Regions from separate parts of the Telluria sp. ZB2R32 genome, predicted to be linked through region 2. Evidence: predicted binding sites of a transcription regulator. Region 2 holds the regulator's gene; the other holds the start of a gene.

Region 1 (4,221 bases), on a different contig from region 2:
ACGCCACCCGCGTCGCACGCACCATGGCTTCCCTTCCGGTCATTGCCGGCCTGCTCCACCAGGCGCGCGGGGTGTATATCGTTCCGGCTGATGGCCGCGCAGCGCTTGGGGTCGCCGCCGCCGGCGGCTCGGGCGTGTTGATGGTCCGGCGCGCAGACGGCTACTGGGGCAACCCCGCCTTTTTTACCATGGGCGCAATCGGCCTCGGACTGCAGGCCGGGGCTGAAGGCGGGCCAATCGCCCTGCTTCTCATGAACCAGAAAGCGGTCGACGGCTTTCGCAAGCGGAACAACATCGCCCTGGGCGCCGACGCCGGATTTGCCGTGGTCGACTACAGTGTGGCGGCGGCAGGTTCGCTTGCCGCGGACGCGGTCGCCTGGCCTGGCGGCCAGGGCCTGATCGGCAACGCGGCCACGCTCGCGGTCAGCGATATCCGCTATAACCAGGAACTGATGCAAGCCCATTATGGGAACCACGTCCCGCTGCAGCAGGCGATCGGCGGTGCCGTGCCCGACCCGGGAGCAGATGCCCTCAGGACCGCGCTCGGCGGACGCAGGCAAGCGGCCGCGCCCGGCAAGTAGCGGACTTCGTCGTACACCCCGGTGCGGACATGGCGAACGTCTCCGGCAACAGGCCGGCGCCACCGTCGCGACGACGCTGTAACCGTAGGCGACGACTGCGATCGTCCCGTGGCAGCCAGGTCGGGCTGCGGCCTGTTTTTCAGCGGTACACCAGCACCGGTATCGCGCTGTGCACGAGTACCTTCTGGGTTTCGCTGCCCAGCAGCAGTCCCTTGATGCCCTTGCGGCCGTGCGACGCCATGAGGATCAGGTCGCAGCCGGCATTGCGCGCGGTCGCGATGATCGTCTCCCAGGGACTGTCTCCGCTTGCCCGCTCGAGCCGGTACGGCACCTGCGCCTCGCGCGCCGCCTGTTCGACTCCGGCGAGGATGCTCCCGGCCTGCTCGTGGGCGTGCTGTTCGTATTCGGCGGGCGTCGACTCGAGCATCTCGGGGTTGGCGCTGAGCATGTGGAACGGCGGGACGACCGTCAGGCCAATTACCTCGGCCCCCGTCTCCCTGGCAAAGGCGACCCCGGCCAGCACCGCGCGCTGCGAAGCCGGGGATCCGTCGGTAGGCAGCAGAATGCGTTTGAACATGGCGGCTCCTCGAAATGCAATGACGTTGGTCCGGTCGCGGCCGTGATACGGGCGCGCGACATCAAGGCCGCAAGGAACACGCAGTCGAGCGGTGTCCAGTCGTGCCGGTCATGCAGGCGAATCTCGCTACCTGCCGAGGTCGCGCATCTGCCTCACCGCTTGTCCCCACCGGTACAGAGCCTGTCCTTGACGTCACTATCAAGATGAAGATTTTCACTTGCGATAGCCTTGATCTATATCAAATCTAGCCAACGAACCGGATTGCGCAGGGCCTCTGGCAAACACCAGCGACACGCGCGGTTCGCATGGTTATGACGCGCATGACGTCCCCACCCTGCTCGTTGGTTTGCCGCGCAGTTCGTGCACGGCAGCGCAACGCAACTAGGCCAGGTACTGGCCGCCGTTGACGTCGAACGTGGCCCCGGTGATGAAGCCGGCGTCGTCGTCCACCAGAAACGCAACGGTGCGTGCGATCTCGGCTGGCGTGCCGAGGCGGCCTACCGGAATCGCAGCAATGATGCTCGCCAGCACCTCGGGCCGCAGCGCCGCCAGCATTGCGGTATCGCAGTACCCGGGTGCGACCGCATTGACCGTGATGCCGTGAGCAGCGTTTTCCAGCGCCAGCGCCTTGGTGAAGCCGAGCAGGCCGGACTTGGCGGCGGCATAGTTGGATTGTCCGGCCTGCCCCTTGCGCCCGTTGACCGAACCGATACCGACAATGCGGCCGAAGCGCCGCTCGCGCATGCCGCCAATCACCTGCCGCGTCATGTTGAACATCGATCCCAGGTTGGTGTGGATGACCGAGAACCACTGGTCTTCGCGCATCTTGTGCAGCATTGCATCGGATGTAATACCGGCGTTGTTGACCAGGATATCGACCGGTCCAAGCACTTCCTCGACCTCGGCGACGCCGGCGCGGCAGGCCTCGAAATCGCTGACGTCCCAGCGAAACACCGGCACGCCGTCTTCGCGCTGCATGCGCCGCGCCGCATCCTCGTCGCCATGCCAGCTTGCTGCCACCCGACAGCCCCGGTCGCGCAGGGTCAGCGCGATTGCCTTGCCGATGCCACGGGTGCCGCCGGTTACGATCGCCGTCCTCGTCATCGCACGCCTCCTTCCGCTGGTTGTCTCGCGTTTGATCCGCCTGCGTGCTGTCGGTTCCAATGAGCCGTACGTGGCGCCGGCGGACTGGTTCGTCCAGGCGCGAGCGGCAGCCAATTCTGTCGCTCGTGCGTATTTGATTTATATCAAACAAAATTTTGATTAAATGCGCCAATCTGGCATTGCGCGTATTCGCCGCGCATGATCATTCCCACCGGGAGACGGCCATGTATCAACGGATTCTCGTGCCGACGGACGGATCCGAGCTGGCTACGGTAGCCGCCACCGCAGCGATTTCGTTTGCGCGGGCCTGTGGCGGCGAAATCGTCGCGTTATCCGTCGCCTATCCCGAGCCGGTGCTGTTGTCGGCCGAAGGCGCCGTGGCGTCCGGCACCGCGATGGGCGTCGATGTCCTGCTCGAGCAGGCGCAACACCACGTCGAACGAGTGGCCGAGGCCGCCCGGGTTGCCGGTGTCGCTTGCACCACGCTGACCGCCTATGGCTATTCGCCGGCCGACGAAATCATCGAAGTGGCCAAGCGCCGGCATTGCGACCTGATCTTCATCGCATCCCACGGACGCCGTGGCCTGAACCGGCTGATCGCCGGCAGCGTGACGCAACGTGTCCTGGCTTATGCACCGGTGCCGGTCATGGTCTACCGGCCGCACATCGCCCATGCGCGAGGACGACTCGGCCAGGATGTCCCCGAGGCCATGCGGGCGTCCGGCGGATGAAATACCGGGAGCCGGTCGCGCATGGCACCAACACGCCCGCTGGACTCGGCGCCGGCGAGGCGGCACAGCGGCTCGCGCGCGACGGCCCGAATGCGCTTTCTTCAGGCCGGGAACGCGGCTGGCGCACCATCGCGTGGCAGGCGGCGCGCGAACCGATGTTCGTGTTGCTGTTCGCGGCCGGGCTGCTCTACCTGCTGCTGGGCGAGCCGCACGAAGGCATCCTGATGTTCTCGCTCGTCGTCGCGACCCTCGGAATGACACTCTACGAGGAAGGCAAGGCCGAGCGCGCCCTCGCTGCGCTGCGCGACCTCGGCACGCCGCGCGCGCGGGTGATCCGCGACGGCCGCCAACTGAACGTCGACAGCCGGGAGGTGGTGGTGGGCGACCTGTGCGCGGTCGGCGAAGGCGACCGTGTGCCGGCCGACGGCATGCTGGTCGCCGGCCAGGACGTGCAGGCCGACGAGTCGCTGCTGACGGGCGAATCGGCGCCGGTGCCGAAGAGCCCGAAACAGTCCGGCCAGGAACAGCCGGCAAGTCCCGGCGCCGACGACCCTGCTGCCCTGTTTTCGGGGACGCTGCTGGTGCGCGGCCACGGCCTGGTCCTGGTGACCGCCACCGGCGCCGCGAGCGCGATCGGCCGCATCGGCCAGTCGCTGGCCGCCCTGGTGCCGGAACGGTCGCCCCTGCAGCGCCAGATGGCATCCGTGATCGCGCGCTTCGGGCTCGGCGGTGGCGCCCTAAGCCTGCTGCTGGTCGGTTACCACCTGGCCCAGGGCGGCGCCCTGCTGCAGGCACTGCTGGCCGGCCTGGCATTGGCGCTGGCCATGCTGCCCGAGGAATTCGCCGTCGTCCTCGCGCTGTTTCCCGCCCTCGGCGCCTCACGACTGGCCCGCGCGAATGTCCTGACGCGCGACTTGGCGGCCATTGAAACGCTCGGCGCCACGACCATTCTCTGCGTCGACAAGACCGGTACACTGACGGAAAACAGGATGAGCGTTGCGGCGCTGTACGCGGGCGGTGTCGCATGGCAGGCGGACGGGTCTCCAGTTCAGGCCTTGCCGGACGCGCTTGCCGCCCTGCTCGACGCCGGCATGCTGGCCAGCCGGGCGGACGGCTTCGAACCCATGGACCAGGCCCTGCACCGCTTCGGCGCCGCGTTCCCGGACCCGGACGGAAGCGATCGCTCTGACTGGACCCTTGCCCGCGAATACGGCATGAGCGCCGGGAT
Region 2 (4,221 bases):
ATCCTCGAGCGCGCCCAGTTCCAGGTCGACACCTTCCTGAAACCGGCGGTGCCGCAGAACGTGCTGGTCGCCTCGCTGGAAAAACGCAGTGCCGAGCTGAAAGACATCACGCCCGAAGCACGCACGGCAGCGATCGCACGCGCCACGCGCATCGTCGACGAAAAAATCCGCCCGGCCTACCTGCGCGTGCAGGGCTTCATGGCCGGACTGCATCCGCAAACGAACGACACGGCGGGCATTGCGCGGCTGCCGGGCGGGCTCAAGGCGTACGAGCGCGCCATCGCCAACTTCACCAGCACTACCCTGAGCGCCGACGAAATCCACGCGATCGGCCTGCGCGAAGTGGCGCGCCTGGAAGCCGAGATGGACAAGCACCTGCGCGCACTCGGCTTCACCGAGGGGAATATCGAAACGCGCATGAAGGCGCTCGACGCCACCTTCCAGCCGCAGGGCGACACCGATCCGCGGCCGGCGATCCTGGCGCAGTACAAGGAGATGGTGAAGGACGCCCAGGCACGCAGCGCGTCGCTGTTCAACCTGAAGCCGCGCGCGCCGGTCGACGTGCTGCGCGAGCCGCCGCTGACGGAAGCCTCGGCCGCGGCCCACTACAGCCTGCCGGCGCCGGACGGCAGCCGTCCCGGCGTGTTCTGGGTCCCGCTGCGCGGACCGAAGTTCGACATGATCCGCATGCGCAGCCTGTCCTACCACGAGGCGGTGCCGGGCCACCACTTCCAGCTGGCGATCCAGCAGGAGCTGGCCGGCATCCCGAAATACCGCAGCCAGCGTATCTTCAGCGGCGGCAGCGCCCACAGCGAAGGCTGGGCGCTGTACACCGAACGCCTGGCGGTGGAGCAGGGCTGGTATGCGGGCGACGTGCCGGGTCTGCTGGGCGCGCTCGGCTCGGAACTGTTCCGCGCGCGCCGCCTCGTCGTCGACACCGGCCTGCACACCAAGGGCTGGACGCGCCAGCAGGCGGTCGACTACGGCATCAACGTCGAGGAAGTCGACCGCTACGTGGTCTGGCCCGGCCAGGCCACCGCCTACATGATCGGCATGCTGCGCATCGTCGAATTGCGCGAGAAGGCGAAGGCCGCGCTGGGACCGAAGTTCTCGCTGCCGGCCTTCCACGACATGGTGCTGGGCGCCGGGTCGGTGCCGCTCGACGTGCTGGGGCAGCTGGTCGACGGCTGGATTGCGAAGCAGTAGGGCGGGCATGCCCGCCGTACGCGCAGGTGCGTGGGCATGACCTTTCTTATATCTGCCGCGGGGTCGCACACGCCGTAAGGCGGGCATGCCCGCCCTACGTGCGCAACCGTTATCGCCGATGGCATACGTGGCATAATCGCCTGACCGACGAGGTGTCATCCGAGGAGCACACATGCAAACCCAGGAACTCCACCGCGGCCGCCTGATCGACCACATCCAGCTGGTCGTCGCCGACCTGCCTGCCTCGCGCACGTTCTACAGCGCCGTCTTCGCCGTCCTGCAAGTGCCGCTCGGCGGGCAGGGCGACGACTATTTCTGGTACGACGAACTGTTCGTTTCCAGCGCTTCCAGCGACGCCGCCCAGGGCCGGCTGACCGGGCGCCATCACCTGGCCTTCCAGGCGCGCGACCGCGCCGGCGTCGATGCTTTTTACAAGGCGGCGTTGCAGGCCGGCGGCCGCGACAACGGCGCGCCGGGCGAGCGCGCCTATCACCCCGGCTATTACGGCGCGTTCGTTCTCGACCCGGACGGCAACAACATCGAAGCCGTCCATCATGGCGAGGCAACCCGCAGCGCGCCTTCGGTGACCGTCACGTTTTGAGCGTCACGTCGTGAGGCGTCCCGGAACCGGGACGCACCGTCTCAGTTCATCGGGCTGCAGGTCTCGGTGCCGGCCGCCATCGCTTTCAGCCGGGCAGGTTGGAGCAGTTTTACCTCGCGCTTGTCGACCGCGATCCAGCCCTGCTTCTTGAATCGCGACAACAGCCGGCTGACGCTCTCGATGGTCAGGCCAAGGTAATTGCCGATGTCTTCGCGCGACATGCGCAACCCGAACTCGGTGGCCGAATAGGCGCGCGCCGCATAGCGCGCCGACAGGTTCACCAAAAAGACCGCGAAGCGCTGCTCGGCGCGCATATTGCCCAGTAATAACATCACGTTCTGCTCGCGCGTGATTTCCTGGCTCATGATTCGGTGGAAATGGCGCAACAGCGTCGGCACCTGGCCGAACAGTTCTTCCAGGCGCGCGAACGGGATCTCGCAGACCTCGCTGTCCTCGAGCGCCACCGCGTCGCAATGGTGGCGGTCGCCGCTGATCGCATCCATGCCGAGCAGTTCGCCGGCCATCTGGAAGCCGGTGATCTGCTGCTCGCCGGCCGCATTGATCTGGTAGGTCTTGAAGTGACCGTAGCGCACGGCGTAGAGGCTGCGAAACGCCTCGCCCATCGCGTACAGGCGCTCGTCGCGGGCAATGCGGCGGCGCGCGCCGATGATCTGGTCGAGGCGGTTCATGTCGGTGTCGTCGAGCCCCATCGGCAGGCACAACTGGTGCATGCTGCAGGCGCCGCAGCTGGCCTTGATGACGCCGAGATTGATCGGCGCGCCGGCGGGGAGGGAGGTGCCTTGGCTCATCGTTGCAAGGGAAAGGAGGGGAAGGTGGGTTACGCGCGATTATAGACCGGACTGTCGCGCAATCCCATCTTTTCGCGATCGGGGCAAATGCCAATTGTGCGCGCCCCGGCCCATGCTAGATTCTGGACACCCACAGCGAATGAGGAGCACCCATGTTTGGCCTATCGGCACTGGACCTGGCACGCGTGCAGTTCGCGTTCACGATGTCGTTTCACATTCTGTTCCCGGCGGTGACCATCGGCCTGGCCAGTTACCTGGCCGTGCTCGAGTTTTCCTGGCTGCGCACCAAGCGCCAGGTGTATGTCGACCTGTACCACTTCTGGCTGAAGATCTTCGCCGTCATGTTCGGCATGGGCGTGGTCTCGGGCATCGTGATGGCCTACCAGATCGGCACCAACTGGAGCTACATGTCCGAATTCGCCGGTTCCATCATGGGACCGGTGCTGGCCTACGAGGTGCTGACCGCCTTTTTCCTGGAAGCGGGCTTCCTTGGGGTGATGCTGTTCGGCTGGACCCGGGTCGGCCCCGGTCTGCATTTCATGGCTACCTGCATGGTCGCGGTCGGCACGCTGATTTCCGCGACCTGGATCCTGGCCGCCAACAGCTGGATGCAGACGCCGCAGGGTTACGCCATCGAGGGCGGGCGCATGGTGCCGGCCGACTGGCTGGCGATCGTCTTCAATCCCTCGTTCCCGTACCGGCTGCTGCACATGGTGGCGGCGGCCTACCTGTGCACGGCGCTGATCGTCGGCGCGGTCGGCGCCTGGCAGCTGTTGCGCCGTACGGACAACCCGGCGGTGCGCAAGATGCTGTCGATGGCGATGTGGATGATCCTGCTGGTCGCGCCGATCCAGGCCGTGATCGGCGATTTTCACGGCCTCAATACCGCCGAGCACCAGCCGGCCAAGCTGGCGGCGATGGAAGGGCACTGGCAGAACGAGCCGGGCGAGGCGATCCCGCTGCTGCTGTTCGGCATACCGGACATGGAGGCGGAAAAAACCCGTTTCGCCGTCGGTATCCCGCACCTGGGCAGCCTGATCCTGACCCACTCCTGGACCGGGCAGATCCCCGGCCTGAAGGAATTCGCGCGCGAAGACCGGCCCAATTCGCTGATCGTGTTCTGGAGCTTCCGCCTGATGGTCGGCCTGGGCCTGTTGATGATCGCGCTCGGCGCCTGGGGCTTCCTGCTGCGCAAGCGCGGGCGCATCTTCACCTACCGCCCCTTCCTGCATGCCGCCCTGTGGATGGGGCCGGCGGGCCTGGTCGCCATCCTGGCCGGCTGGACCACGACCGAGGTCGGGCGCCAGCCCTGGGTGGTGTACGGCGTGCTGCGTACGGCCGACGCCGTCTCGCCGCACGGCGCCGGGCCGCTGGCGCTCACGCTCGCGCTCTTCGTCGTCTCCTACTTCTTCGTGTTCGGCGCCGGCACGCTGTACGTGCTGCGCATGATGAAGAAGGGGCCGCAAGCTTTCGAGCTGCACCGCGCCACCGAGGGCGGGCCGGGTGAAGGGCGCACGCCGATGCGGCCGCTGTCGGCGGCCGACGTGGGAAATGACGACGACGATACGAGCGGCCACGGCGGCGCCGGCATGACACTCGACCCGA

The links. The regulator FNR, encoded in region 2, switches genes on or off when oxygen is low (the NO sensors DNR and NnrR bind a similar motif). The targets are predictions, from matches to a motif close to TTGATNNNNATCAA.
Region 1: a site for FNR is predicted at 2,396-2,409, ahead of AC56LG_RS17505 (universal stress protein). Genes of this name have one in related genera too.

The regions. Positions count from the first base shown of each region.
Region 1 covers NZ_JCASIG010000005.1:537,909-542,129, forward strand. The annotation lists gene AC56LG_RS17490 (lipid-binding SYLF domain-containing protein) at 1-581, shown strand, start outside; gene AC56LG_RS17495 (universal stress protein) at 721-1,158, opposite strand; gene phbB (acetoacetyl-CoA reductase) at 1,540-2,262, opposite strand; gene AC56LG_RS17505 (universal stress protein) at 2,487-2,993, shown strand; gene AC56LG_RS17510 (cation-translocating P-type ATPase) at 2,990-4,221, shown strand, end outside.
Region 2 covers NZ_JCASIG010000006.1:313,011-317,231, reverse strand. The annotation lists gene AC56LG_RS19005 (DUF885 domain-containing protein) at 1-1,206, shown strand, start outside; gene AC56LG_RS19000 (VOC family protein) at 1,379-1,807, shown strand; gene fnr (fumarate/nitrate reduction transcriptional regulator Fnr) at 1,849-2,616, opposite strand; gene AC56LG_RS18990 (cytochrome ubiquinol oxidase subunit I) at 2,769-4,221, shown strand, end outside.